4 regions of the Pseudoalteromonas sp. S554 genome follow, and region 4 is predicted to be linked to each of the others. Evidence: predicted binding sites of a transcription regulator. Region 4 holds the regulator's gene; each other region holds the start of a gene.
What was found. Region 4 encodes sigma-54, which starts transcription at its own class of promoters, with help from an activator protein. Its sites were predicted from a motif close to GTTGGCACGNNNNTNGNNT; they were not measured.
Positions count from the first base shown of each region.

Region 1: a site for sigma-54 is predicted at 3,007-3,025, ahead of CWB65_RS13745 (flagellar basal body rod protein FlgF). Genes of this name have one in related genera too.
Region 2: a site for sigma-54 is predicted at 2,468-2,486, ahead of CWB65_RS11690 (ferritin-like domain-containing protein). Genes of this name have one in related genera too.
Region 3: a site for sigma-54 is predicted at 2,180-2,198, ahead of fliE (flagellar hook-basal body complex protein FliE). Genes of this name have one in related genera too.

Region 1 is NZ_PNDV01000063.1:51,774-59,313, forward strand. It holds gene flgB (flagellar basal body rod protein FlgB) at 1-351, shown strand, start outside; gene flgC (flagellar basal body rod protein FlgC) at 357-788, shown strand; gene CWB65_RS13735 (flagellar hook assembly protein FlgD) at 802-1,482, shown strand; gene flgE (flagellar hook protein FlgE) at 1,542-2,906, shown strand; gene CWB65_RS13745 (flagellar basal body rod protein FlgF) at 3,063-3,806, shown strand; gene flgG (flagellar basal-body rod protein FlgG) at 3,827-4,615, shown strand; gene flgH (flagellar basal body L-ring protein FlgH) at 4,631-5,314, shown strand; gene CWB65_RS13760 (flagellar basal body P-ring protein FlgI) at 5,327-6,421, shown strand; gene flgJ (flagellar assembly peptidoglycan hydrolase FlgJ) at 6,558-7,540, shown strand, end outside.
Region 2 is NZ_PNDV01000045.1:25,384-32,923, reverse strand. It holds gene aceK (bifunctional isocitrate dehydrogenase kinase/phosphatase) at 1-1,399, shown strand, start outside; gene CWB65_RS11695 (LysR family transcriptional regulator) at 1,416-2,354, shown strand; gene CWB65_RS11690 (ferritin-like domain-containing protein) at 2,528-2,971, shown strand; gene CWB65_RS11685 (ExbD/TolR family protein) at 3,224-3,619, shown strand; gene CWB65_RS11680 (TonB-dependent receptor plug domain-containing protein) at 3,708-6,743, opposite strand; gene CWB65_RS11675 (FecR family protein) at 6,753-7,540, opposite strand, start outside.
Region 3 is NZ_PNDV01000033.1:78,748-86,287, forward strand. It holds gene fliG (flagellar motor switch protein FliG) at 1-78, opposite strand, end outside; gene fliF (flagellar basal-body MS-ring/collar protein FliF) at 71-1,786, opposite strand; gene fliE (flagellar hook-basal body complex protein FliE) at 1,807-2,139, opposite strand; gene CWB65_RS08245 (sigma-54-dependent transcriptional regulator) at 2,297-3,763, opposite strand; gene CWB65_RS08250 (sensor histidine kinase) at 3,760-4,872, opposite strand; gene CWB65_RS08255 (DNA-3-methyladenine glycosylase I) at 5,004-5,597, shown strand; gene CWB65_RS08260 (sigma-54 dependent transcriptional regulator) at 5,890-7,326, opposite strand; gene CWB65_RS08265 (flagellin N-terminal helical domain-containing protein) at 7,488-7,540, opposite strand, start outside.
Region 4 is NZ_PNDV01000034.1:84,892-92,431, reverse strand. It holds gene mgtE (magnesium transporter) at 1-240, opposite strand, end outside; gene CWB65_RS08805 (HPr family phosphocarrier protein) at 349-621, opposite strand; gene rapZ (RNase adapter RapZ) at 665-1,510, opposite strand; gene ptsN (PTS IIA-like nitrogen regulatory protein PtsN) at 1,530-1,982, opposite strand; gene hpf (ribosome hibernation promoting factor) at 1,987-2,274, opposite strand; gene CWB65_RS08785 (RNA polymerase factor sigma-54) at 2,301-3,800, opposite strand; gene lptB (LPS export ABC transporter ATP-binding protein) at 3,870-4,595, opposite strand; gene lptA (lipopolysaccharide transport periplasmic protein LptA) at 4,592-5,128, opposite strand; gene lptC (LPS export ABC transporter periplasmic protein LptC) at 5,118-5,672, opposite strand; gene kdsC (3-deoxy-manno-octulosonate-8-phosphatase KdsC) at 5,669-6,220, opposite strand; gene CWB65_RS08760 (KpsF/GutQ family sugar-phosphate isomerase) at 6,221-7,192, opposite strand; gene CWB65_RS08755 (calcium/sodium antiporter) at 7,196-7,540, opposite strand, start outside.

The sequences.
Region 1 (7,540 bases), on a different contig from region 4:
TCACAACGAGCAGAAGTGCTAGCAAGTAATATTGCTAATGCTGATACGCCGGGCTACAAAGCAAAAGATATTAACTTTGCCTCAGCATTAAAAGCGGCAAAATCACACCAGCAAAGCGGCAATACAATGGTAACTACTAATGAAAAACACATTGGTGGTGGTACCCGTAGTGTGGGTGGTGATGAATTATTTCGTACGCCAAATCAAACAGATACAGGTGATGGTAACTCAGTGGATGTACAGGTGGAACGGAACTTGTATACACAGAATGCTATGGAGTATCAGGCTAGCTTACAATTTTTAAGCGGCACATTTAAAGGCCTGAATAAAGCTCTCGGTAGTCAAGGATAATAATTATGAGTTTATATAACGTTTTTGATATTGCTGGTTCTGGTATGAGCGCACAGAATGTTCGTTTAAATACCACTGCGAGTAATATTTCGAATGCTAATACAATTAGCTCTTCTCAAGACAAAACGTACCGAGCGCGACAACCTGTATTTGCTGCAGAGCTTACCAAAGCTTCTGAGTCGGTAAGTAATAATCAGGGCTCTTCTGTTGGTGTTAAAGTGCTGGGCATTGTTGAAAGCAGTGCACCACTGCAGATTGAATACAACCCTAATCACCCGAGTGCGGATGAAAATGGTTATATCTACAAACCCAACGTTAATGTTGTAGAGGAGATGGCGAACATGATTTCTGCCTCTCGCTCTTATGAAACAAACGTGCAAGTTGCTGATGCAGCTAAGCAAATGTTAAGTAAAACTCTGCTGCTAGGTCAGCGTTAACCGAGGGTAGGTTATGAGTAACGATATTAGTACATCTTCATCCTATTTAGATTCTTTGCGTTGGCAGGATACAACACCAACGACAACCGAAGAGCAAAGCGATGCGTTAACTCAAGAAGATTTCTTCTCGTTGTTAACTCAGCAATTATCGTTTCAGGATCCGAGTAAACCTGCTGATAACGATCAAATGATTGCACAAATGACCAATTTTACGATGGCTGAAGGTATCTCAAATCTTAATAGTAATTTTGAGTCGCTAGCAGCTTCGATGACATCTAACTCTGCTTTGCAGGCATCAACATTGGTTGGTAAGCAAGCATTACTTGAGTCGGATTCCTTAGATTTAAATGCAACGGGTGAAGCGAAAGGTTCCGTCGTTGCAGAAAGCCCAGTAGATAGCTTAACGCTTCGTATTACTGATGAGTCAGGTCAATTAGTTCGCAGTATTGATTTAGGTTCACAGTCTGCTGGTGCAATACGCTTTGCTTGGGATGGTAAAAACGAAGCCGGTGAGCGGTTGCCTGAGGGTGAATACAATATTGTAGCTGAAGGCAGTACAAATGGTGAGTTTTCAAGCTTACCCATTGCTACGTTCAAGAATATTGAAAGTGTAAATATAAACGGTGCTAACGGCATCATTATTAACACTAAAGAAGGTGCGGTTAGGCTGACTGATGTCGCAGAGATCGCGTAATAGAGTTTGATAATATTTCGCCTGTTTGCAGGCTGTATTTAATAGGTTAGAGGTCAATTATGAGCTTCAATATTGCATTAACAGGCATAGCTGCCGCACAAAAAGATTTAGACGTTACCGCAAATAATATTGCGAACGTTAATACAACCGGCTTTAAAGAGTCTCGCGCTGAGTTTGCAGATGTATATGCTTCTTCAGTGTTTAGTTCAGGTAGAACTAAAAATGGTGACGGTGTTCAAACCACTATGGTTGCTCAGCAATTTCACCAAGGTTCGCTGCAATTTACTAATAACTCACTTGATTTAGCGATTACAGGCGAGGGTTATTTTGCAATGAGCCAAGACTTGGGCGCGCAAGACTTTACTTATACGCGAGCAGGCGCTTTTAAATTAGATAAAGATAACTTTGTAGTTGATGCAAAGGGTAATTACTTACAAGGTTTCCCTGTTGATGAAGCAACAGGTGATACAACGTCTGTAAGTTTGAGCACATCGTCTGCATTGCAGATCCCAGATTCATCGGGTTCACCACGTGCAACGACTAATGTTTACAGCTCATTTAACTTAGACTCTCGTGCAGATGCGCCTTCGATTGCTTTTGACCCAGAAACGAGTGCTTCATATAACAGCTCTACATCAACAACGGTTTATGACTCTCTGGGTGAACCCCATGTATTACAGTTTTTCTTTGTTAAAACTGATTCTGCAGTAACGGGTAATGATAACGAATGGGAAACTTACGCTACATTAGATGGCAAGTCATTCAGCCCTGCAGGTCTAGAAGAAACGGCAGCACCATTTACACCACTATCAACCTTTCAATTTGACTCAAGTGGCTTACCAAGTAGCACTGATGGTGTTGCTAATACAGGTACAACCTTTAACCCGCTTACTGTACCTGGTGGTGCGGGTGCGGCGGCTGGTTTATCTGATGTTTTAACTAATGGCGCAAGCTTTCCAGATGATATTGATATTAACTGGCGTGATGAAGCGGGCACTACAAATAAAGTGCCTACTCAATACGCAAGCCGATTTGAAGTTAAAGCGTTAGACCAAGATGGTGCTACGGTAGGTCGTTTGGCTGGCATAGATATTGGTACAGACGGCAAGGTTGTTGCATCATACAGTAATGGCGACTCAACATTTCTTGGTCAAGTTGCTATGGTGCGTTTTTCAAACTCGCAAGGCCTTCAACAAGTTGGTGATACTGCTTGGAAAAAAAGCTTAACGTCAGGTGAGCCAATTGCGGGTGAACCTGGTTCAGGTACTTTAGGTTCAATAAATTCATCAGCACTAGAGCAATCAAATGTGAATTTAACTAATGAGCTGGTTGACCTAATAAGTGCTCAGCGTAACTTCCAGGCTAACTCTCGTGCGCTTGAGGTTAACTCAACACTACAACAGGCAATCTTACAGATTCGTTAATTTAATACTTAACATAATTTTAAGGGCTGCTTTTTAAAGTGGCCCTTTTTATTTTCACTTCATTTAGTTTGTTTTATAACCATTTCACATCATTTCCTATTGTGGCATCTATTTTGCATTTCTTGTGTATAGAGATTTTTAATATGAGTCGATGCTATGGACAAAATGGTCTACATTGCGGCCTCAGGCGCTAAACAAAGCTTACAGGGGCTAGCCCTTAAAGCCAATAATTTGGCTAATGCGAATACTACTGGATTTAAGTCAGACTTTGCACAAGCTCGCTCTATGCAGGCTTTTGGTGAAGGGTTGCCATCACGTGTGTTTTCTATGCAAGAGCGCCCAGGTTCTAATATGACTTCTGGCGGCATAGTTGAAACAGGTAGAGACCTCGACATTGCAATGAGTGATAACGCATGGTTAAGCGTCCAAGATGCCTCAGGCAATGAAGCTTACACTAAGGTGGGTACATTAAATATTACCGCTGAAGGTATGTTAATGACCAGCCATGGTCGTCAAGTAATTGGCGAAGGCGGGCCAGTCATTTTACCAGTACCGATTGAAAAAATTGAATTTAGTGAAGACGGCGCAATTCAAGTTCGCCCGCAGGGGGCGCCTGCTACGTTTTTAGAAGAAGTTGACCGCTTAAAGGTGGTTGAAGCTAATAGTTTTCAACTAGAAAAAGGGAACGATGGTTTATTTAGGCCTAAAGCAGGAGAGGTTGTTGATACTTCTGCCAATGTCAAAGTTTTAAGCGGAACCTTAGAAATGTCTAATGTGAACCCAGTTCACGAAATGGTCGATATGATCAGCCATCAACGTCAATTTGAGTTACAAGTAAAACTGATGAAAACAGCTGAAGATCTGGATAGATCACAAGATCAGCTGATGCGCATAGTTTAACTTTAAATGAGGACACGATTATGAATCCAGCATTGTGGATCAGTAAAACGGGGCTAGACGCTCAGCAAACCGATATTTCGGTTATATCAAACAATTTAGCGAATGCCAGTACGGTAGGTTATAAAAAAAGCCGCGCTATTTTTGAAGATTTACTTTATCAAAATATTAACCAGCCAGGAGGGCGATCGTCGCAAGACACTGAAATGCCGTCTGGTTTAATGTTAGGTGCTGGTGCAAAAGTAGTGGCTAACCAAAAAAACTTTTCTCAGGGTAATATGCTAACCACTGAGAATTCATTGGATTGGATGATCTCAGGGCCTGGCTTTTTTGAAGTATTACAACCCGATGGCAATATTGCTTATTCGCGTAATGGGCAGTTTACTACCGATGGCGATGGTCGAATTGTCACGTCTGGTTCTGGTTATGTGGTGCAACCAGAAATGAATGTTCCCGATGATGCGCAATCAATTACTATTTCACAAGATGGTGAGGTATCTGTTCGTATTTCAGGTCAAGCTGATAATGTTGTGATTGGCCAGCTTACAATTAGCGATTTTATTAATCCATCGGGCCTTGAGCCTGTAGGGCAAAATCTTTATACCGAAACGGCAGTAAGTGGCGCGCCTGTGCAAGGTAACCCGGGTGTAGAAGGCTTAGGCACAATTATTCAGGGCTCACTTGAAACATCAAACGTAAATGTAACTGAAGAGCTGGTTAACCTAATTGAAACGCAGCGTATTTACGAAATGAACTCTAAAGTCATCTCGGCTGTTGACGAAATGATGAGTTACATCAATCAGCAATTATAAGGTGTAGGGGGAATTATGCGTCATTATATGTTATTTGCGGTAGGTACATTATTTTTAAGTGGCTGTGTTTCAACACAAAATAGTGATATTGTTCAAGATGACCCCTATTATGCGCCAATGTATCCTGAACCAAGTATGGAACCCGTAGTTGCAACAGGTTCGTTATTTAATACTAATGTGTCAAACGACTTATACGCAGATAGAAAAGCACTGCGTACTGGCGACATTATTACTGTAAATTTACAAGAGTCTACTCAAGCTACTAAAGCAGCTAAAACCGAAACCGATAAGCAATCTGATGCAAGCCTAGACCCTGTCATAGGGCTCGGAGGCCTTCCGGTCAATATAGGCGGCGATAGTATCCAGTTTGGCATTGGTAGTGACGCCTCTTTTACGGGGGATTCTAGATCAAATCAATCAAACAGCTTATTTGGCAATATTTCGGTTAATGTTATGCGTGTTTTACCTAATGGTAACTTAGTTATTCGTGGCGAAAAATGGTTAACGTTAAACACTGGTGAAGAATTTATTCGTTTGGAAGGTTTAGTACGCCCGCAAGATGTGAGTTCTGATAACACAGTTGAGTCAAACCGAATAGCCAATGCGCGTATTCAGTACTCTGGCAAAGGGCAAACACAAGAAGCGCAAAGTGCAGGTTGGTTAACACGCTTTTTCAGCAGCTCGATTTTTCCTTTTTAGAGGGCATTCATTATGAATGTATTAAAATTAATTTGTTTAATCACGCTAATAGGTTGTCAATTTTCGGCACATGCTGAGCGTATTAAAGATATTTCTATGGTTGAAGGGGTTAGATCGAACCAGTTGGTAGGTTATGGCTTAGTAGTGGGTTTACCAGGCACGGGTGAGCAGAGCCGTTTTACTCAGCAAAGTTTTAAAGGCATGTTAAGCAATTTTGGTATTTCGCTACCTGCAAATTTAAGCCCTAAGATTAAAAACGTTGCTGCAGTTGCTGTACATGCTGAATTACCCGCATTTAGAAAGCCCGGACAAACAATTGATATAACCGTTTCATCTATCGGTAGCGCGGGTAGCTTGCGCGGTGGTACGTTATTACAAACGTTTTTAAAAGGGGCTGATGGCAATGTATATGCCGTAGCTCAGGGTAGTTTAATAGTGGGGGGCTTAGGTGCCCAAGGCGCTGACGGCAGCCGTGTTGTTATTAATACCCCAACAGTTGGCCGTATTCCAAATGGCGCAACAGTAGAGCGTGAAGTTAAAAGTCCGTTTATGCAAGGCGATTTTATTACGTTTAACTTAAACCGCCCTGATTTTACAACGGCAAAGCGCCTTGAAAAAACAATTAACGATTTAGTCGGGCCTAACAGTGCAAAAGCAATTGATTCTGTGTCTGTTCGTGTGATTGCCCCTAGAGATGCTTCTCAACGTGTGTCTTATTTATCAACGCTTGAAAATCTTGAATTTAAACCTGCAGATATGTCTGCAAAAATTATCGTTAACTCGCGTACGGGCACCATTGTGATTGGTAAAAATGTCAAGTTACAGCCTGCAGCAATAACACATGGCGGGTTAACCGTCACCATTTCAGAGCAACAAAATGTGGCACAGCCAAATCCTTTAGCAGAGGGGGAAACAGTGGTTACCCAACAAAGTATTATTGACGTTAATCAAGATGATTCACGTGCTTTTGTATTTGACCCAGGTGTCAGCCTTGATGATTTAGTTCGTGCTATTAATGAAGTTGGCGCTGCCCCTGGCGATTTAATGGCGATTCTTGAAGCACTTAAAGAAGCCGGTGCAATTAACGGTCAGCTTGTTGTAATTTAGTTTTATAAGATTCTAGACCCTAAGCCCTAGGGTCTTTAACCCTTAACCTTTCATCCTTAACCTTTCATCGCTACTCTTCTTTTGGCTCAATTATTGCATTTAACTAGGTATTATTAATTATTGTGTCAAAAAGCTGATGGAAACAAATCATCTAGATAAGCAAAACTTTTTTGATTTAGGCAACTTAGACTCTTTGCGTCGAGATGCTTTAAACAGCGGTGACGCATCAACCGATGCATCTAAAGCGGCGTTAAAAAAAGCAGCGGCACAATTTGAAGCTATTTTCACCCAAATGCTGCTTAAAAGTATGCGTAAAGCTAATGAGGCTTTTGAAGATAAAGAAAGCCCGTTTAATGCAAGTGGCGTTAAGTTTTTTGAAGAAATGCACGACCAACAGATGGCCACAGAACTTTCATCAAATGGGTCTTTAGGCCTTGCTGATTTAATTGTGCAGCAACTATCGCCAGATGGAAAAAACTTTATGCCAGGCTCTGTTCTTCGCACAACGTCTGATTTCTTTAGTGACCAACGTGCGGGTAGCACCTTACCTCATCAAGAAAATCAAAAGGTCACTGAAAAAGTACCGCTCGTTGATTCAGCTGAAAAAAGTGAACAAAACATAGCGTCTGGCACATTTGAAAATGCTGAGGAATTTGTGAGCACAGTGTGGGAACACGCAAAAACAGCGGCTAAAAAAATTGGTTTAAATCCGGCGGTTATGGTCGCACAAGCAGCATTAGAAACTGGCTGGGGTAAACATATTATTAATAAAGGTGATGGTAATAGCTCAAACAATTTATTCAATATTAAGTCAGATAAAAGTTGGCAGGGTGAAAAAGCCAGTAAGGTCACTTTAGAGTTTGAGCAAGGTGCTGCAGTTAAAAAGCAAGCAAACTTTAGAGCGTATGATTCGATAAAAGATAGCGTGAATGACTTTGTGGATTTTTTAACACAGAACCCTCGCTATCAAGATGCATTAAACAATACGGCAAAGCCGCACAAGTTTTTAGACTCTTTACAGCAAGCTGGTTATGCAACCGATCCTAACTATGCTGACAAAATAAAAAGAGTGCTAAACAGTAACGAATTGAAGAATATCGCCACAAGCGTGATCCGCCA
Region 2 (7,540 bases), on a different contig from region 4:
TTACCATAGACGCTATTTTCATAACGATTTTATATTTGTACAAGCCACCCTAAAAGATGCGCCATCGGTTCCTGTTGAGTCAGAATACCGAAGTTACTTTCCGGTTGTTGATGGTCTTAAACCCACAATTAAACGCATTATTAACCACTTTGACTTTAAAGCACCTTTTGTTGATTTAGAACGCGATATTCGTCTGCTAGTAAAAGCATTTTATAAGCAAGCCCCCGACACTCATCATCAACCCTGGAAAATGCGCTTTGATATTTTACATACCGCGTTTTATCGCAATAAAGCGGCTTACATAGTGGGACGGGTTGTGTCTGAAAGTGGTGTTCAGCCGTTTATAATTGCTGTTCTTCATCACGAAGACAAAGGCTTATATTTAGATGCCCTACTCACTAAATCATCACAGATGCGTGTTATTTTTGGTTTTGCCCGCGCTTACTTTATGGTTGAAACGCACGCGCCTTCTGCGCTGGTACGCTTTTTAAATGAGCTTATGCCCAATAAAACTATGGCTGAACTCTATAACGCTATAGGCTTTCATAAGCAGGGAAAAACCGAGTTTTATCGAGAATTTTTAAATCATTTAACGCATTCGAATGACGAATTTACCATTGCACCAGGTACTCCAGGTATGGTGATGATGGTGTTTACCCTGCCTTCTTTTGGTTATGTATTTAAAGTCATTAAAGACAAATTTGGTGAGAGTAAACCATTTGGCCGCGATACAGTTTTGAAAAGGTATCAACTCGTAAAAAGCCATGACCGAGTTGGCAGAATGGCCGATACAATAGAATATTCAAACGTCGTATTTCCTTTGGCGCGCTTTGATAGTAATTTACTTGAGCAACTGCACAAAACAATTGGCTCGTCGATGGTCATTGAAGGTGATTGGCTGATCATAAAACATTTGTATATTGAGCGCCGTATGACGCCACTGAACTTATTTTTAGAAAATGCTGACGACGAAAGCGCTGCAGATGCAATAGAGGAATACGGCCAAGCCTTAAAAGAAATGATAGCGGTTAATATTTTTCCTGGTGATATGCTATTGAAAAACTTTGGCGTAAGTAAACATAAGCGCATTATTTTTTATGATTACGACGAAGTACAATATTTAACAGACATGAACTTTAGAGCTTTACCTAAAGCGAAAAGTTACGATGATTACTTAATGGATGAACAAACTTACTCTGTTGCCCCGCAAGACGTTTTTCCGGAGCAACTTTGCACATTTGTAACACCCAATCCAACATACAAACAGTTTTTAATAAGCACACACCCTGAACTGATTGATGTTAATTTTTGGAAGCAGGCCCAACAAAATATAAAAAATGGCCTAATAAATCATATTTACCCGTACCCGACAGCACAGCGTTTTATCCATCACTGGTAAGCGCAAGGACACACACATGAATATAAGCAAAATAGATTTAAATTTACTTGTATACCTCGATACGCTACTTCGAGAGTGCAACGTTACACGCGCAGCAAATCAACTTAGCATTACTCAACCGGCCATGAGTAACGGCCTAAAGCGCCTTCGAAACCTTTTTAATGACCCTATTTTAGTTCGTACCAGCGATGGTATGGTACCAACAGAGCGTGCCATAGAGTTACAGCCAGTCATTCGTGGCATACTTATGACACTTGAAGAAACACTCGCACCAAATAGAGAGTTTGAAGCCAGCCAAAGTAAACGTGTATTTAGGATAATGGCCAGTGACTATGCAGCAAGCACACTTGCACCAAAACTACTGAGCAAACTGCACGAAGAAGCCCCAGATACAACTTTAGATATACTTACGCCAAGTGACGTGACCTTTCATGATGTTGAAAATGGTAAAGTAGATATGGCAATAAACCGCTTTGAAAATTTGCCACAATCGTTTCACCACAAACGAATTTGGAAAGACAGCTTTTGCTGCCTTGTAAAAGCAGACAACCCAATTATTGAAAATTTCAGCCTTGATAGCTATCTAAAAGCGCGCCATATATGGGTGAGTAAAACGGGGTTTGGTGTGGGCGTAGGTATGGACCCTAAAGATGTGCAAAAGCTAGGCTGGGTTGATGAAGCACTTGCTCACTTTGGGAAACACCGAAATATCGCCACATTTACACGTAATTACCATGTAGCCATTCACTTGGCAAAAGAGCAAAATTTAGTGGCCACTTTGCCATCAAAAGCCGCTAATATTTATTTAGACGATGCCGGCCTTAAAATTTTAGAGCCGCCATTTCCTATTCCTCCTTTTGAGTTAGACATGATTTGGAGTCCACTGCTACACAGAGATGCAAGCCATATTTGGCTTCGTCAAAAAGTAGCTGAAGTGGCTGATGAGCTAAAATAAACTTATTACACGGTTATTTGTAAGATTTGCTAGGCGTAATATTTTTTTCGCCTAGTTATTTTTAATAATAAAAATATACATATAAATATCAGCAACTTAAACCACCTCTTTAAAATGGAATGGCCCTTGCTTTAGTTATGATAAGTTTCATTCATAACATTAAAGAGGTCATTATGAACACCCTTCAAGGAACAGACGCTAATCATATTTCAGACATCATTCAAGTAATGAACAGCGGTATCGATTTTTACCAAAAAGCACAAGAAAATATTAAAGACCCTGCCATCGGAGCATTATTCCAGCGCATGATTGATGCACGCAGAGTCAGCGTTGAACGCCTGCAACCCTATGCTATTAACGAACAAGGTGAGCGAGAAGAAGGCTCTTCGTTTGCTGTAGAAGCGCGCAGAGCATACACCGCACTTCTTACTACATTTGGCTCAAACAACGACAGCACGTATGTAAGCGAGCTGGAAGAAGTTGAAGACAAAACACTAGCAGAAATTAAAGAAGCGATGGATAAGCCACAACCCGCAGATTGTGAAGCCGCGCTTGCTGCAACACTTCTTACAATGCAAAGCTGTCATGCTGAAATGAGCCGTATGCAAAAAAGCTAAATAACCTGAATTGTATTTTAGCTATTCAGTAAATTATTCCCCATACAAACCCAGCGATAGGCTGGGTTTTTTATTGCTTTAAAATCATTTAACCTGTTTGAGTAACATGTCAGAACATAGTTTATACAAATATTTAATGTTATTAGAATATTTATTTAACTGTATTATTTTTCAGCTGTGCTAGTTTTGTTAATAGGATCCTAAAAACCTCGCTGTGGCGCCGCAGCTTTAATTAAAATAGTAAGGTCCAATATGAAAAATAAAACAGCTAAACTGCAAAATAACGCCGACGTAGACATGACCCCAATGCTTGATATTGTGTTCATACTGCTCATATTTTTTATTGTTACTACCTCATTTGTTAAACCCGTCGCCATTGAATTAAATCGCCCATTAGACAAACCAAGTATTGAAAAACAAAGTAAAAATGCGGTTTTCAGTATTGATGCAAATAACGGCGTTTACTTTTCAGGGAGGTTAATTGACTTGGAGCAAGTGTCGAACAACTTAGCCATGTTTGCAGCTAAATATAAAATAAGCTCTGTGCTTATAAAAGCAGATGAAAACAGCAAGCACAACACACTGATGACTGTGATGAACAGCATTAAAGAGTACGACAACTACGCTATTAGCTTGGTTTCTGATTAAAGCCTGTTAGCTAATCAGCTTTAAATATAAACCCAAAAAAAGGGCCTTGCGGCCCTTTGAGTTAAATAACGAAAGGGAGAGTTATTTATTAAAAACGGTACTCTGCGCCTACATAGTAGTACGCGCCGTTAAAGCCAAAAGGTGCTGAACGACGAGAGTATTCAAACACACCGTTACTACTTACAACGGTATTGCCATTAGCATCTACAATTGTGCCTGTACGAGAGTTGCCAATTTCATTTTTGTCTGGGTATACATCAAACAAATTATTAGCGCCTACATTCACAGATAGGTTTTCGTTAATGAAGTAATTAACTTTTACGTCTGTTAATATTTCGGCACCGTAAGTTTGACGACCACCGTCTTCAACTGTGTATTCACCAAAGCGATTAAGCGACAGATTAACGGTCCAATCTTCGTTTTGGTAAAGCGCACTTAGGTTAATACGATCTTCTGGTTGCCACTCTTCAATAATCGAAATTTCTTGATCTGAAAACACACTTTCTACCGGCACAGTTTCAAGACCTGAGCCAGAAGGTGTGAATAACGAAACAACTTCAGTTTCTGTAAAGTTTGCAGCAAGGGTAAAATCAAGTGTGCCGCCAAACCCTTCAGTGTTATATGTTGCAACAAAATCTATACCGCTGGTTTCAGTGTCTGCGCCGTTCAAGAAAAACTGACCAGCACCTGCACCAGAGCTAACAAGCGCTGCGTCTAAACTAGTAGACAGCCCTTTACCTAAACGGTTACTAATAACAATTCGGTCATCAATATCGATTGAGTAGTAATCTACTGTTACGTTAATGCTGTCTGTAACGTTATATACAATACCTAAGCTACGGTTTTGAGACTTTTCTTCTTTAAGTTTTGGAATACCTAAACTTTGCGCCAGTGTTGAATCGTTTCTAAACGTGCCCACTTCTTCGGCTACTAATGTGCCATTTGGACCTACAACAAACTGTGTACTAATGTTGTTAAAGTAAAGCTGTTGCATAGATGGCGCTCTAAAGCCTGAGCTTAATGCGCCACGTAATGAAATATCGTCTGTAATTGCCCAGTTACCTGCTAACTTAAAGTTAACCGTATCACCAAAGCCTTTGTAGTTATCGTAACGAAGTGCGCCAGATAAAATAACGTCTTCAATAACATATGCTTCAGCGTCTAAGTAAAACGAAATTACATCGCGTGACTCATCTACTGAAGATGCAGGTGACGAACCACCAAAGCCTTGCGTGCCACCAGAAGCATTTTCGCTGCCAACACCGCCGCTTAAACCGCTGTAAATACTTACACCATTATTTGTATCGTAATCACGATATGCATACTCATTACCGGCTAAAATACGATACTCATCGGTACGCATCTCTGCACCCATCGCAAGTGAGTAGTCATCAAAGTTTTTAGTAAAATCTAAATTAATTGTTTGCAGCGATAGTTCCATACCGTATGCGTATGCTTCGCGCGGGATAGTAGTACGAATATCTGCAGCGCTTAAACCTTGTTCGTAACGCAAAAAGTTAGCGTATGACGCATTAATTGTATCGCTTGTTGTGTAGTCAATGCTGTTTTCACCGTACGTGTACGATAAATCAAGGCTTGAATCGTTATCAAACTCTGTTTTGTAACCAAAGTTATAAGAAATATCATCAATGGTGGTGTTTATTTTTGGTAAAAAACCAAGTGGGATTGTTGCGTCGCCATCTTGCAATACTGGGTTACCACCCGCATTAGCATTATGACGGAAAAATGCGGCTGATTCGTTATCACGTGTTGAATACGTAATAAAACCATATAATTCGCCATCGCCTAACTCGTAGCCAGTATTTACCGTTAAGCCAAACTGTTGTGAATCAGCGTCACCGATTCTAAATGTGTTACGATCAGCTGTTAATTCACGCGGATCGCCGGCTAACAATGTACCATCGCTAAGTTCTTCACAGCCGTAAAACTGACATGAACCATGCAAACCTGCACGATTAGTTGGCGCACGGTCACGGTAGTTAATCGTTGTGTTTAAGTAACCATTGTCACCCAGTGCAAACCCTTTGTTGAAGTCAACGTTAACTGTTTCGCCGTCACCTTCAGAGTATTCACCATAGTTAATGGCTGCTTTGCCACCTTCACTACCATCTTTTAATACAATGTTGATAACACCAGCAATTGCATCAGACCCATATTGAGCAGCCGCACCGTCGCGAAGTACTTCAATACGCTTAATAGCAGATGCCGGTATAGCATTCATATCTGTACCGGCAGTACCACGACCAACCGAGGTATTAATATGGATAATACTAGCTTGATGGCGACGTTTACCGTTGATCAACACCAATGTTTGATCGGGACCTAAACCACGTAATGTTGCAGGTCTTAATGCATCGGTACCGTCGCTAATAGATGAACTTGAAAAGTTAAATGAAGGCGCAATTGCTTGTAGCATACGACCCACTTCAGTTTGTCCTGTATTTTCAAGTGCTTCAGCACTTAAAATATCGACCGGAACGGGTAAATCTTCAACCGAACGCCCTGCTACACGGCTACCGACAATTGCAATTTTTTCGATTTTTTCTTGAGCAACGTCTTCTGCTGCATTTACACCTTGAGAATTTACCGCCAGTAATGCCGGTAATACTGCTGCACTGACTGCTGAAAGCTTCATCATGTTGTTATCATTCCTGTTGATTTGTTTGAGTTTTATACTCAGTAATCCATTTTGATCAACAACCGCATCGAGCTCAGTCCCCACCAATAATGCCTCCAGCGCATCTAGTTGGGTATAGAATCCATAGACAGAATTTGCTTCATACTCTTTAGCTAACTCGTATGAAAACACCACGGTTTGCTTGGTTTGTTTAGCAAATTCAATTAAGGCTTTGTCTGCTCGCTGCGCTTTTATATCAAATTGCACCATTTGCCCGGTGGTTTGACTTGCGGCTTGCACATTTAGGCTAAACATAGCTGGTGCAAGCACACATAAACCACTCAATAAATGCAATTGGTTACTGCGCACCGTATATAAACAGCTGGCAAACAAAAATCCTCTATGGTTTTGTTTCTTTTTTTTAATCTTTTTTTTACGTGCAGGATTTAAAGATGCAACTTTATCTAACATATGTCTGATTTGCATAGCTGCTTCTTATGATTTTGTATTTTGCGTAAGCGTAACTGTGTGTTTACCTTGGCGTTCATGATTAATAGCAAAGTTAGTGTGTAAACTTTCTAGCAACCCAGCCACATCACCTGCTTTAAAAACACCCGCAACTTTAATAGACGCAAGTTCTTCAGACGATAATTTAAAACGTGTAGAAGTATAACGGCTCACTTCGTTTAAGGCATCGCTAAGCGGCTCACCATTAAAAACAAGCATGCCATTTTGCCATGCTAAGTCACGTTCAACATCATCAATAGAAAGCTGGGTAATTGGTTTGGTGATGCTTTTTTCTATAACGGCTTTTTCGCCAGATGTAACTATATTGGCGTTAATTTGGCGAATTTTATCTGCGTTTTTGTCAGCTGACTGGTAGGCTTTAAAGTCACTGGCATCCACCGCCACACTTGGATCGGTGATCATTACTTTGCCTTCGGTTACCACCAGTTCTAAATCTGAAGATGTATTACGCTGAACATTAAACACAGTACCCAATGCTGTAAAACTCTTATTGCCAGCCATTACACTAAATGGACGAGATGCATCTTTAGCAACATTAAAACGCCCTTCTCCTCTATTGAGCAATAACTGTCTGCGGCCTTTGCTATAGGCAACTTCTAATAAACTATTGGTGTTTAACTGCACAATAGTGCCGTCGGGTAATGCGTAAGTTGCTTGCTCGCCAACTTTAGTTTTATAAATTTTAGTGTAATTAACTTTTGCTAATTGTTGGCTGTAACCATTTTCTAAGTTGATTAATAGATAACTACACACCA
Region 3 (7,540 bases), on a different contig from region 4:
GGCTTTATCTACACCGTCTAGCTTATCAACATCAAACGCTGCTGGGAGTTGTTTTTGTTCTTGATCTTGATCAGTCATCTTCTGTTAACCACGCTTTCACTACTTGTGATGATAGTTCTGGTTCATTGGCTACAAGGGCACGAATTGCTTTAAGTAAGTCTTCGTCGCCATGTAAATCTGGTAATTGCAGTGTACCATCGCTTGAGAAACCAATTGAAGCAGAATCAAAGTCTTTGTTTAGCATATCCAACGTGCTATCGCCAATGTCTACGCCTGCACTTAACGCATCTTCGTCATACTCTTCAAGTGTATCGTCTGGGTAAATTAAACGTTTAAGCATCGGTTTAACTACCGCCATTATGAGTACAATAATAACTAATGCACCCAGTACCAAGCGGATTATTTTCATAAACCAATCCTGCTCCCAAAGCGGCACGCTAATGTCAAAATCAGTTGCTTCGCGAACAAACGGAACCGTTACCACTTCAAGTGCATCACCACGCTGCATGTCAAAACCAACGCCACCTTGTAATAAACGACGAATATTTGACAGTTCTTCCACTGAACGCGGTGTCATTGTGGTTTCACCGTTTTCACCTACTTTTGGAATGTAGTCAACGGCCACCGACACGCTTATTCTGCGTATCACACCTGTTTGCTGGCGCTTATGTGAGATAGTTGTATCTAACTCATAGTTACGCGTCGCTTCTTTATGCGTTCTTGATGGTGAAGTTGCACTACCTGCGCCACCTTGTCCTGCTACTTCAGGGATATTAGAGTTTACTGGAGGCTGATTCGTCAGTGCACCAGGTATACCTACCGCTAAACCACCTATATTATTTTCTTCGAATGTTGTTTCGCTTCTTACTGCTGGTAAATCTGGGTTGTAGCGTTTTTGCGTCTCCTCAACAGCACTAAAGTCCATACTTAAATCAACTTGTGCAGTGTAGTTTGCAAGCCCTACAACAGGTATTAAAATACTGTCTATTTTTTCAAGATATTCTTGTTCACGTTTACGCTCTATGTCGTACTCTTTACGTGAACGTGCAGCAAGCGATGTTTGCGAGCCTGAATTTAGTAAGCGACCATTTTGATCCGTTACTGTTACACGAGCCGGCTCTAAACCTTGTACAGCTGATGCAACCATATCAACCACTGAGTCGACCTCTTCGCTATCTAGCGAACGCCCACGCTTAAGAGTAAGTACAACAGTTGCTGAAGGCTTTTTCTCTCTGCGCGCAAATACATTTTCTTTTGGAATGGCAAGCAATACACGTGCACGCGTAATATTATTGAGCTCTTCAATTGTGCGCGCTAACTGTTGTTCTCGGCCATGCTTTAAGCGTTCACGCTCTAAACGCTGACTTACACCAAACCCCATGTCTTGCATAATAATATCTGAACCCGATGTAGGGCCTTGCTCTAGCCCTTCGCGAGTCATTAAAAGTTTAATATTTTGATACTCAGTTTCAGGGACGAGCACTACATTTCCATCTACTTGGTATTCAATTTTTTGTGCATCTAAAAAGTCGAGCGTTTCAATAAGCTCTTCTGTCTGCATTTTACCAAGCGGGCGCATATCTGGCTGACGCGCCCAAATAATAATAAATATAGCAATCGCCAAACAAATGCCTAAAGCAATAACTAAAGTTACTTGGCGCAATAAATCAACGCCATTTAGCGAACTTAAGTAGCCTGATTTCTGTTCTTGTTGATCGTCGCTATCGCTATGGTCCATTTCACCAGTAGCAAGAGCCAGATCGGTTGATTGATTAGATTGCGCCACAATAATTCTCCACTACCTAGTTAAACAGGCATGTTCATGATTTCTTTGTAAGCTTCGACAAGTTTATTACGAACCTGCACTGTCGCTTCAAATGCAACTGACGACTTTTGAGAAGCAATCATTGCTTCAGCCAAAGACACGCTCCTGTCGCCTGTTTCTACCGCCACTACTTTTTGTTTAGCATCTTGCTGCAAACCGTGCACAGTATTAATTGCATCCGATAGCATATCGCCAAATTGAGCGGTTGATGAGGCTTGTGTTTTTACTGGCAGCCTTTCGATTTGATTATTACGGCCAGCTTCTAAAGCCATTGATTGCATTTCTTGAAATACAGCGCTGTTTTGAATTTTCATAATTTGTCTCTGACAATGCAGTTAACTCTTAACATGAATAAAGCACAAAGCATGCCAAAAAATTAAATCAATAATTTCAATGAGTTGGAATGAATTTGACAAGTCAGAGTTTTGACAGCCCTAAATTCAAAGGGTAAATTTAGGGCTAGAAATGATGTTATGCGGGGAGTGAAATACCTAAATCGCGCATCTGCGCTAGTTTGTAACGTAAAGTCCGAGGGCTTATACCTAGCGTTTCAGCGACATCTTTTCGCTTACCTTGGCATCTTGCTAACGTTTCTAAAATAATGCGATGCTCTTTATCTTTTAGCTCATCCTTATAACTTCCCGTATCAACAGCCAATAAGTCTTGTTTTGTTGGCTCGGCTGGAGATGACTGTTCGTCATAATACGCTGAACTCATAGCGCCTTGGTCAATATCTCTATTAGTAGCACTTACTTGCTGCTGACTAGTATTTTGCGCGCTGACAGATGCAGGCTCCATTACAAAATCTGTCGCCGCTATGTTTTCAATGAAAATAGCATGCTCGTTTAGAGTATCCCCAGTCCTAAGTATTAACGCACGTTGTATTACGTTATCAAGCTCACGCACATTACCAGGCCATGAATGAGCAAGTAATTTTTTCTCTGCGGCACTATCAAGATAAGCCATAGGCTCTTTACTTTTGTTTAAGTGGCGCTCAATTAAATGCTTAGCCAATACAAGGATATCTCCAGGTCGCTGACAAAGTGGTCGCCACATCAAAGGAAACACATTAAGCCTGTAATATAAATCTTCTCTAAATTGGTTTTCGGTAACCGCTTCTTTCAAATCGCGATTACTTGTTGCAAGTATCCGTACATCTAACTGGATTGTTTTTCTTCCACCTAAGCGCTCTACTTCGCGCTCTTGCAACACACGAAGTAGTTTAGCTTGCAGCCCTAAATCCATTTCTGTTATTTCGTCGAGCAATATAGTACCGCCTTGCGCTTGCTCAAACTTACCAGGACACGCTTGAATTGCGCCTGTAAACGCGCCTTTTTCATACCCAAATAAGGTTGCTTCAAGCATATTTTCAGGAATTGCTGCACAGTTAATCGCAACAAACGGCGCATCGCATCGGTTCGATTTATCATGAATATACCGTGCAAGCACTTCCTTACCTGAACCACTTGGGCCTAGCACCATAACGCTCGCATCAGAGCGTGCAACTTTACTTGCTAACTCTAAAAGTTGAATACTGCTTGGGTCGGCAACAATGGGGCCGTCGGTCTCTTTTGCTTTTTCAGGTAAGTATCGACTTACCATATTGAGTAAAACTTCAGGTGCAAACGGCTTTGCCATGTAATTAATAGCGCCCAAGCGCATCGCTTCAACAGCATCGTCAATGGTAGCGTACGCCGTCATCATTAAAACAGGCAATTCAGGGTGGTTAAGCTTAATACTGCGTAGTAAATCAAGCCCACTCATAGTGCCCATTTGTACATCACTCACCACCAGCGAAAATTGCTCTTTTTTTAGCAATAACATGGCTTGCTCTGCACAATTAGCCGCAATACATTCAATCCCCGACATTTCGAGTGTGTCAATTAAGGCTTCGCGAAGCCCTGCATCATCTTCGACAACTAAAATAGTGTTACTCATAATGATTCCTCTAATTTAGATGCGGTGCGAATAGGTAAAAGCAAACTAAAGCATGCTCCACCGCCTTTATTATTAGTCACGTCAACACGCCCCTGATGAGCGTTTGCAACCGAACTCACAACAGCAAGCCCTAACCCTGTGCCTTGGCTTTTAGTGGTATAAAAGGGTTCAAATATTTTTTCTGCTTGAGTTAAATCAATACCTGGACCGTTATCGGATACGCTGATACGAACAAAATCTGGATTTTGCTCGTCAGTCGCAGCACTTAATTTTACTTCAGCGCCAGCACCAATGACTTGAATACTGTTATGGATTAAATTTTGAATTGCGCTGGCTATGGCTGATTTATTACCTGTTATTTGAATATCTGGCTCTGGGAGGTTAACAGCTAAATGACTGTCATTTAGTGTCACCATAGCATCAGCACCCGCTTTTACCTCACTGAGTAACTGCTGCATAGACACTTGCTCAACAACTTGTTGGTCGCCACTTTTGGCAAAAAGTAGCATATCGTTTACTTGAGTTTCTAAATCTTTTAAGCGTGACATTAACTTGCTTTGAAAATTATCGCGAGATGCCTCGGGTAAACGCTTAGAGCCCAAATTAGCAGCATAAAGCATGGCCGCTGAAAGTGGGGTTCGAACCTGATGTGCAAGCGACGCCACCATTTTACCCAAAGCACTTAGGCGCTGCATATGAGCAACTCGCTTTTGTAAACGGCGTGTTTCACTCAAATCGGTCATTAAAATTAGCTGGCCCGGCTCGGGCGCTAACGCTGTTATATCAAGCTTAATTAAACGGCCATCTTTAAGCGATACTTCGTGACCATCGTCTTGATGCGGTCTAAAAGAGCGTTGAATAACGCTAAACCACTTTTCACCTTCTAAAGGTTCGCCTAACATATCAATGGCTATTTGGTTGGCCTTTGCAATCATTCCTTTACCATCAAGCACAACCACACCTGCGGGCATGGTATCAACTAAATGTGAAAGCCAACTTGCTTGCTGACGCAGATCGCTTAACTCACCTATGTACTCCTCTTGAAGTAAACATGGGTTATACTGATTTGCAGAAATAAACTGTGGTTTAAGCACGCTCGCAAGGGCCATAATCAAATCTCGAATTTGTATAGATATAGAGCTTAATGCACAATGTGTACCAAAATTTATTTATATTATTTTCATTAACTTACAATAATAATAGCGCGACATAAAAATGACGCGCATAAAAAGGAATATGTATGAGTGAGCAAATAAAATGCCGATGTGCTTGGTTAGACGCCACCAAACCCGATTACGTTTTATATCACGATTTGGAATGGGGCGTCCCTGTTTACGATGACCAAACCCTGTTTGAATTTATAACGCTAGAGTCGGCTCAGGCGGGATTGAGTTGGTATACCATTTTAAAAAAACGACAAGGGTATAAAAATGCATTTGCTAATTTTGATGTAGATAAAGTCGCGCTTTTTACCCAAGACGATGTTGAGCGTTTAATGCTTGATGAAAGTATCGTACGAAACCGTTTAAAAATTAACGCCACAATAAATAATGCCAAGCAATTTATAGACATTCAAAAAGAGTTTGGCAGTTTTAGCGCGTATCAATGGCAGTTTGTTGATAACAAACCGATCGTAAGCAATTTAAATTATACCGAAGAGACGCCTGCAATCACCAAAGAATCAACAGCCTTCGCAAAGGACTTAAAAAAGCGCGGCTTTAAATTTTTAGGACCTACAACAGTATATGCCTACATGCAGGCTTGCGGTATGGTTAACGACCATAGTAATGATTGCTTTAGAAAAAAAGAAATTATTGAGGCTTTTGCTGAATAAGGACTTATAACCATAAAAGTGATCTGTTCACAAAGAGGGTAAGAGACGCTTCGCTTTAAAGAAGTAACGTGTAAGTTAACTATGGTTTCTCATTTTCCTTCGTTTTTAAGATGCGTGTTTAAGTGATTAAAAGCTACGTTTTTCCCGTAAGCAAGCTCAGCGTCTACCGTCAAGGTCAAGTTTGCGTTTATCTTGTAGACGCCAAGCTTGCTTGCGCGACGGGCAAAGCCCGTAAATTAATTGCTCAAAAATGAATAAAAATAACAAAGAGTATTTCACCATTTTCGCACTTCTAATCTCGTGAAAGATTATACTTTTTCATTTTCTCTACGAGCGTTGTTCTTCTTACGCCCAGTATCTCAGCTGCCCGAGCAACAACGTAATCAAAACGCTCTAAAGCTTGGGTAATTAAGCTTATTTCAAGCTCTGCTAAATACTCTTTAAGCTCAATGCCCTCTTCGGGTAATACGCCTGAGCCAGCTTGGTTAAATTCAGGCTCTGGCTCATTGTCATAATCACTAAACCCAGTACTGAATATATCGTTAAAGGCATCTTTTTCCATAAGTTCTTCAGGATACTCAGGCTCATAGGCATCGACTTCAATATAACGGTATTTATTCGGTAGGTCAGGTATGTCTACTACCTTTTCGGGGAACATTATAACCATGCGCTCAACCAAATTCGCAAGCTCACGGATATTACCCGGCCACGCATGCTCTTTTAAGCTTTCAATTGCACGCTCAGTAAATTTAGCTGTCGTGCCCGTTTGCTCGTTTACGCGACGCATTAACTCCTTAAGTAGTAAAGGAATGTCATCAGCACGCTCACTTAACGACGGATTCTCTATAGGGAATACATTTAGCCGATAATACAAGTCTTCACGAAAGCTGCCAGCTTCAATCATGGTTTCGAGGTTGCGGTGTGTTGCAGCAATAACACGTACATCGGCTTGAATCGCCTTAGTTCCACCTACACGCTCATAGCTTCGTTCTTGTAATACGCGTAAAAGTTTAACCTGCATTTGTAACGGCATATCACCAATTTCATCTAAAAACAGCGTACCGCCTTGCGCCAACTCAAAACGGCCTTTACGCGCAGAAATAGCCCCTGTAAACGCCCCTTTTTCGTGGCCAAAAAGTTCACTTTCTAATAGTTCTGCAGGTATAGCTCCACAGTTTACAGGCACAAATGGCCCTGTACTTCGTTTAGATAGCAAGTGAACGTTACGTGCAACCACTTCTTTACCAGTACCTGACTCACCTAAAATTAAAACGTTTGCATCTGTTTTTGCTACTTGTTCAATTAAAAAGCGAACCTCTTTTACAGCTTGTGTTTCACCTACAAGGCCATCAAAAGATTTATGTGGCTGAGTATTTTTGTGCTCCCCCGGCAACATACGATGATACTGCTGGCAATCATGAAGCAACTGTGTGGTCACTTCGTGATTAAATGGCTCACAAATAAGTCCAACTACATTAGCAATGCTAAGTAATGGTCTTAACGTTTCACCTATTAATAAAAATGGAAGTGTTGGGTAGCGCTTAATTAAGTTTTCGTGATCGAGAGACTGTAAAGCCCCTAAAATGACCATGCACTCATGCTGCTGATATTTTGCACACTCTTGTTCAAAGTTGTCTTCATCTACACGGTGAGTAGCCTCACCGATAAAACCAAGTGATGCGTTTAACCCAATAGAGCGATTGTTATTATTATCTAAAATCAGGATCATAGTTAGCGAGCCGTGCTTCACTCTTTAGTATAATTAACTAAATTGTAAGCCAGTTAAGCACGGATGCAAGTGATAGCGGCAGTTTTTTGACATAAACGCCAAAAAACAGACGCACTCGTTAATTCAATCATACTTAAGAATTAACTATTAAGTATTAATATTTAAAGTAAGCCTAAAATAGACTCTGCAGATTGGTTAGCCTGGCCACGAAGAG
Region 4 (7,540 bases):
AATACCCAGGCGCACGTCTTCTGATAATTCTTCGAGTACATCACCTTGAACATCAGGATCAACTAACTGCCATAGCAAGCGACGAATTTTGTGTGGAGATGATTCTAATAATAACGCAGTATCACATGGCGCTGTTTTTGCGAGCATGCGCCTAACTTGAACAAACTGACCACTATTAAGTGACTTGGTCACTTGTTTTAGTTGTTGTAGTGGGTAGTCTTGTTCAAAAGCTTCGGGCATTGGCGTCCTTTATTTATACTGTAACTGTTACCTAGTGGGTGGGGGAGTACGACCTAGCAGCCAGTTATTTTGATTATAGTTATTTTATTTAAATGTTAAAAATTAACGTTACTCTTGTTCGTTAAATCGTTGCGAAATAAGTTCTCCAATGGCATTTAAAGCTTGCTCTGCATCAGGCCCTTCACATACCACTTTAACTTCTTTACCTTGGCTACTTTCAAGTAGCATTAGTGCTAATACACTGTCACCAGCAGCTTCTTTATCATCTTGAAATAAGGTGATTGAAGCATCAAATTTTACAGCGAGTTGGGCTAATACAGTCGCGGCTCTGGCATGCAGTCCTAATTTATTTTGTATTAAAAAAGTGTCTTCTATACGCATACATTACTCTATCAAAGCTGAACAGGTTATTAGTTTTGTAAAATTACTTTTCTTGTTCTCTGTGACGTATTTTTACATTGGGATGCGTAACTGCAAAGCTTTCGCCAATTGTTTGCGCTAAATATACAGAGCGATGTTGCCCGCCAGTACAGCCAATCGCAATAGTTAAATAGCTTCTGTTATTTCGCTCTAGGTGTGGTAGCCATGTTTGTACAAAGGTTTGTATTTGCCATGTAAATTTTTGAACTATGCTGTGGCTAGCCAAATAATCTTTTACTGGTTGGTCTAGGCCGTTGAGTGGTTTTAGTTCAGGCTCCCAGTGCGGGTTAGGTAAAAAACGTGCATCAAATACGTAATCTGCCTCTTTAGGAATGCCATGTTTAAAACCAAATGATTCAAATGTAACAATCAGCTGCTTGTCTTTTTTACCTAGTATTTTTTCGCGAATTGATTCAGCAAGTTGATGAACGCTTAGCTCACTGGTATCGATCATGTAATCGGCGCGCGTAATTAGCACATCGAGAAGTTCTTTTTCTTTTTTTATGGCTAAATCAAGCGGAAGTGAATCTATTGATAAAGGGTGTAAGCGCCTAGTTTCAGAAAAGCGCTTAATAAGGGTTTGATCTTCACTGTCTAAGTAGAACAGCGTTGGTTTTGTAAAACCCGGTAAGTATTCGATGATGTGATTAAATTCATCTTGCTCTTTTGGTAAATTTCGCACATCTATACTAACGGCAATTTTATCGTAGTTATCAGAAACGCTTCTTACCAAAGAAGGTAATAAATTTACTGGAATGTTATCTACGCAATAATAACCTAGATCTTCAACAACGCGCAAAGCAACCGACTTACCAGAACCAGAACGGCCACTTATGATAATCAACTCCATTAATCACCCTTTAAATTTGTTACGATTGGTCAACAATAATTTGATACAACTCAGCATCCGATTTAGCACAGCGAAGCTGCTTACAAAATTCTTTATTTTTTAGTTTATCAGCTATCGTTGCTAGCGTCTTTAAATGCTGTTGGTTATCGCCTTCAGGTACGATGAGTGCAACAAAAATATCAACAGGGCGGTTGTCTATAGCATCAAAATTAATCGGTGTTTCACTAACTAACACCAATGCTAAAGGTTCTTGTGCGCCGCTCATTCGGCCATGTGGAATAGCAATACCTCTTCCTATCCCTGTGCTGCCTAGTTTTTCGCGGGTTAATAAAGCGCCCAAAATATCCTGTTGAGATAAATACGGTAATTTATCGTGAGCCAGCTCGCTAATAAACTCTAAAATTCTTTTTTTACTATTAAAAAGGACCGCAGCTTTACTGCAGTCCTGGCATATAAGTGAACTTAATTTCATCATATTAGTGTCGAGCAAGCTTCTCTTTGTGTTTAATTACTTGACGGTCAAGCTTGTCAATCAATGAATCAATAGCTGCATACATATCTTGATGTTCAGTGGATGCGAATAATTCAGCACCACTTACATGAATAGTTGCTTCTGCTTTTTGATTTAATTTTTCTATATCAAGAATGACATGAACATTATTAATATGATCAGAGTGCCTTTCTAGCTTCGCAAATTTGGTATTTATATAGTCTCTTAATGAATCAGTTAGTTCTACATGACGACCAGTTAAATTTAGTTGCATAAGCATTACCCTCTTTGTTTAGCGTCTTAGATCAGGCTCTTTCGCTGATTTGACGGTGGAATAGCCAGAGATTCGCGATATTTTGCGATTGTACGTCTCGCTACTTTAATTCCTTGCTCAGCCAATATATCCGCAATTTTGCTATCACTCAATGGTTTTGCTGAGTTTTCTGCTGCGATTAATTTTTTAATAAGTGCACGTATTGCCGTAGATGAACATTCTCCACCATTTTCGGTACTAACGTGGCTTGAGAAAAAGTATTTAAGCTCAAATATTCCACGCGGTGTGTGCATATACTTTTGCGTAGTTACGCGCGAAATTGTTGATTCGTGCATTTCTACCATTTCGGCAACATCATTTAAAACCATCGGTTTCATGGCTTCTGGCCCGTGTTCAAAAAAGCCCTGTTGTTGTTTAACAATACAGTTAGTTACTTTTAAAAGTGTATCATTTCTACTTTCTAAGCTTTTTATAAACCATTTAGCTTCTTGTAAATGTGAGCGAATAAATTGACTATCGCCGCTTGATTTAACTGTACGCGACATCGCTGCATATTGGCTGTTTACACGAATTTTTGGCATGCTGTCTGGGTTTAACTCTACAATCCAGCGGCCTTTAATTTTTTTAACTGACACATCAGGTATTACATACTCAGACTCTTCTCGTACTATTGTGTCTGCAGGCTTAGGGTTGAGCGTATGAATAAGTGTCATTACTTCTTTAAGCTCATCTTCTTTGAGCTTCGTTTTTTTCATTAATGTACGGTAGTCACGAGCAGCTAACAAATCAATGTGCTCGGTTAAAATCATTTTTGTTTCATCAATAAAAGGCGTGCCTTTATCAAATTGATTTAACTGAATACACAAACACTCTTGTAAGCTACGTGCCGCAATACCCACTGGGTCAAATAGCTGAATGCGCTTTAATACCGCTTCTATTTCGTCAAGTTCAACCTCAACGTCATCGTCGTTATCTTGATTAAAGCTCTCTAAAATCTCTTCGCAACTGAGTGTCAGTATGCCTGAATCATCCACCGCTTCTACAATAGCAATAGCGATGGCTTCATCTGTAGGGCTAAATGGCGTTAATTGTAATTGCCACATTAAGTATTCGTGAAGCGTTTCAGTTGATGCGCCCTGATATATAGACTCATCTTCAGGCATTGGGCCTGAAGATGATGCAGGGGCTGCACTCATATACTCATCCCAGCTAACATCCATTGCCATGTCGTCACTTACGGTATCTTTAGCAAGCGCTTCACCACTGTCTTGTTCATACTCGCTAGGGGCTTCATCGGCAGATACGGTTACTGTAACTTCATCGTTATCTGCTTTTTGCTCATTTTTGCCCGCAAGATCATCGGCATAGTCTTGCTCCTCAACCTCAAGTAATGGGTTGCTGTCGAGCGCTTCTTGTATTTCTTGCTGAAGATCCAATGTGCTTAATTGCAGCAAGCGAATAGCTTGTTGCAACTGAGGTGTCATTGTAAGTTGCTGGCCCATGCGCAGCTGTAGTGATTGCCTCATGTATCTCTAACAATCCTTTTAAGTTGTTATAGTTAATACTAGCAGATGCTTATAAATAAGGCGTAAATGTTACAGCCTAAATTGCTCGCCTAAATATACATCGCGTACAGTTTTATCATTTAATACGTGTTCAGGGGTACCAGAAGCAATCAGTTCCCCATGAGAAACAATGTAGGCTTTTTCGCAAACATCAAGGGTTTCTCTTACATTGTGGTCTGTTATTAATACGCCAATCCCACGGTTTTTCAGGTGTTCAATAATTTTTTTAATATCTAATACTGAGATAGGGTCAACACCGGCAAATGGTTCGTCTAACAAAATAAACTTTGGATCTGCGGCTAAAGCACGTGCAATCTCCACTCGGCGACGTTCTCCGCCCGATAATGCCATGCCTTTGCTGTCGCGAATGTGTTGAATGCTAAATTCATCTAATAGATTATTCAATGTATCTTCTCTGGCTTGTTTAGTGAGCTCCTTTCGAGTTTCTAAAATAGCCATTAAGTTTTGATACACTGTTAATTTTCTAAATATAGACGACTCTTGTGGTAAGTAGCCAATGCCTAATCTAGCACGACTGTGCATAGGTAAAAGCGTAATATCGTTATCATCGATAGATATTTTGCCTTTGTCGCTAGGGACTAAGCCTACAATCATGTAAAAGGTTGTTGTTTTACCTGCGCCGTTTGGCCCAAGCAAGCCTACAATACTGCCAGCTTTAACTTCTAAGCCCACATTTTTTACAACTTCACGGCCTTTGTAGCTTTTGGCTAGTAGCTCTGCTTTTAATGTGCTCATGGTTGGCCTTTGTCATTTTTTTTAGGCTCCACAGGCACTAAGATAGTGTGTACACGGTCAGTTGAGCTTTCATCTTTTTCGGCGCTAATAAGCTGCTGTTCTATATCGTAGGTAATGCTTTTAGCATTCATTTTTTGCCCAGCTTGAGATATCTCTGCATCTCCAATTAATGTTAAAAAACGCGTTGAAACATCGTATCTAACTTCATTAGCGCTGGCGCTCATTATTGTGCCGTCGGCTTGTTTTTCTTCAAAATATGCAGGCGTACCTGTGGCAATTAACAATTGCTTGTTGTCGCCTAGCTCATCGCGCTTGTGAACCTCAAGGCGGTCTGCGGTAATTTTTCTGTCGCCATGAATAATTTCAACATTTTTTTCAAAGATACCTACGTTTTCTTTTAGTTGACCCTCTTGTTTATCCGCACTAATCGAAATTTGATTTGCAGAAATTGGCGCTGTTGTTTCAGCGGCATTAGTACCTAATGCAAGTAAAAATGTTGGAATAATAAAGAGTGTTGATAGTTTATTGGTCATAATAAATAGTTCGCGTATGGTTAATTAATTTTATCACTTCGGTTTTTAAATCGGCTTCTAAGCCTTTACCGGTGATTTTTAAATTGGGCCCTGTAACAATGACAGGCTGCTCTGATTGCATCGTTAGTAATTTTATATCTACCTGAATGTTATCAGCATTAATTTTATCTATCATTGCGTTATCAGTTAAATTACTAGCAACAACGTTACCTTCTAATATTAGTTGTCTGCCTTCGTATAATGTTGCTTCATTAGCGTTAATTCGCCATGTTTGTTTGTCGTTGTATAGCGTAAAAATAGGTTTATCAAAAAAGGTAAACCCTAATTCTTGATATAGCTCCATTCGCGCTGCCGTTACTTTATGGCTGATTTTCCCATTTTCGTCATACGCTGTTTGTTTTAGCTCTATGGCTGTGTAATCGGGCTTTGCAATTATGTCTGCTTCGGTTTGTTGTGGTAAATTTACTTGTGTGAAATAAGGGTACCAAAGCCAAACCATACAGCTGATGAATAAAACGCTTAATATTATGCGCGCTGCATTCATGAACTAGTCCCTTTTGTGGTCAAAGGTTTGTTATTTTCAAGCATTAGCAGGTCGGTTAGTTCTCTCACTGCACCAAAGCCACCTGGCATTTGTGTTGTATAATGTGCTAAACGTTTTATTAGCGGATGTGCGTCATTTACTGCAACAGCAAACCCTACTAACTCCATCACTGGCATGTCTGGGCCATCATCGCCAATGTAGGCAATTTGCTCATCATTTAAATTGAGCTTTGTTTTTAGTTCTTCGTAAGCGAGTAATTTATTTTCTTGGCCTTGGTATATATGTTGTACTGTTAAGCTTGTCATACGCTGTTGTACTATTTTTGAGTGGCGTCCTGTAATTACCGCAACTTCAAAGCCACTATTAATTAGCGCTTTAATGCCAAAGCCATCTTTTGTATTAAATGCTTTGAGCTCTTCGCCTTGGTTACCCAAATAAATGCGACCATCAGAAAACACACCATCAATATCACAAATAAGTAGCTTTACTTTTTTTGCACGTGCTTTTGCGTCTTCACTCAATGGTTGATAGAGCTCTTCAAATTGCATTTATAATACTCCTGCTTTTAGTAAGTCTTGCATATTTAATGCACCAATAGGGTGGTTTTGCTCATTAACGATGATTAAACCATTAATACGCTTTTGCTCCATAATATTAAGTGCTTCAGCGGCCAAAATATCTTGCGTTGCCGTTGTGCAGGACTTGGTCATTACAACATCTATTTGTGTTGTATGTATATCAATTCGTTGTTCTAAAATACGACGTAAATCACCGTCGGTAAAGAGCCCTACAAGTTGTTGCTGAGAATCAACTATGGCTGTCATGCCTAAGCCTTTTGCCGACATTTCTATCAGTGCATCTTTTATAGTTTGAGTAACGTTAATAATAGGTGTGTTTTTACCGCTATGCATGACATCTTTTAGGGTCAGCAGTAAACGTTTACCTAAACTGCCGCCGGGGTGAGATAGCGCAAAGTCATCAGCTGTAAAACCGCGAGCTTCTAACAGTGCAACCGCCATGGCATCGCCCATTGCAAGTGTTGCTGTTGTGCTTGCTGTAGGGGCTAAGCCTAACGAACAGGCTTCTTTTTGTACTTTTATGCAAATATGTACGTTTGCAAGCGTTGCCATTGTTGAGCTAGCGTTGCCTGTCATGGCTATCATTTTTGCGCCGAGGCGTTTCAAAACGGGAATTATATTGAGGACTTCGCTTGTTTCACCAGAATTAGAAATTAGCATAACCACATCATTTTTAGTGATCATACCTAAGTCGCCATGACTTGCCTCACCGGGGTGTACAAAAAATGCAGGGCTGCCAGTACTTGCTAACGTCGCCGCTATTTTATTGCCAATATGACCCGATTTTCCCATGCCTATAACAATAGTTCGGCCTTGGCAGTCGTATATTAACTGACATGCTTGATGAAAATTTTCATCCACATATTGTGCAATATCACTCAATGCTTGGCGCTCTATGTCTAATACACGTAGGCCTTGTTCAATAAAATTTAGCGTTGCCATTACTTACCCTACTTGACTGAAAATATACCCTTGGTAGCCTAAAAAAGCGATTAATAATAAGCCGCCCTCTACTCTATTGATGCGCTGAGCACCTCTAAAGTTCAATGACATGATAATAAGTGCGACCGTGGCACCAATCATAATAAGTATGTCGCGGTTAGCAACAGACGGGTCTATAACAGAAGGGTTAATAATGCCTGCGAAAGGCAGCACGGCAAGAATATTAAAAATATTAGAGCCAACAATATTACCCAGTGCTAAGTCATCTTCATTTTTAAGAACCCCCGCAATTGAAGCTGCAAGCTCTGGCAAGCTAGTACCTATTGCAATAATTGTTAAGCCAATGAC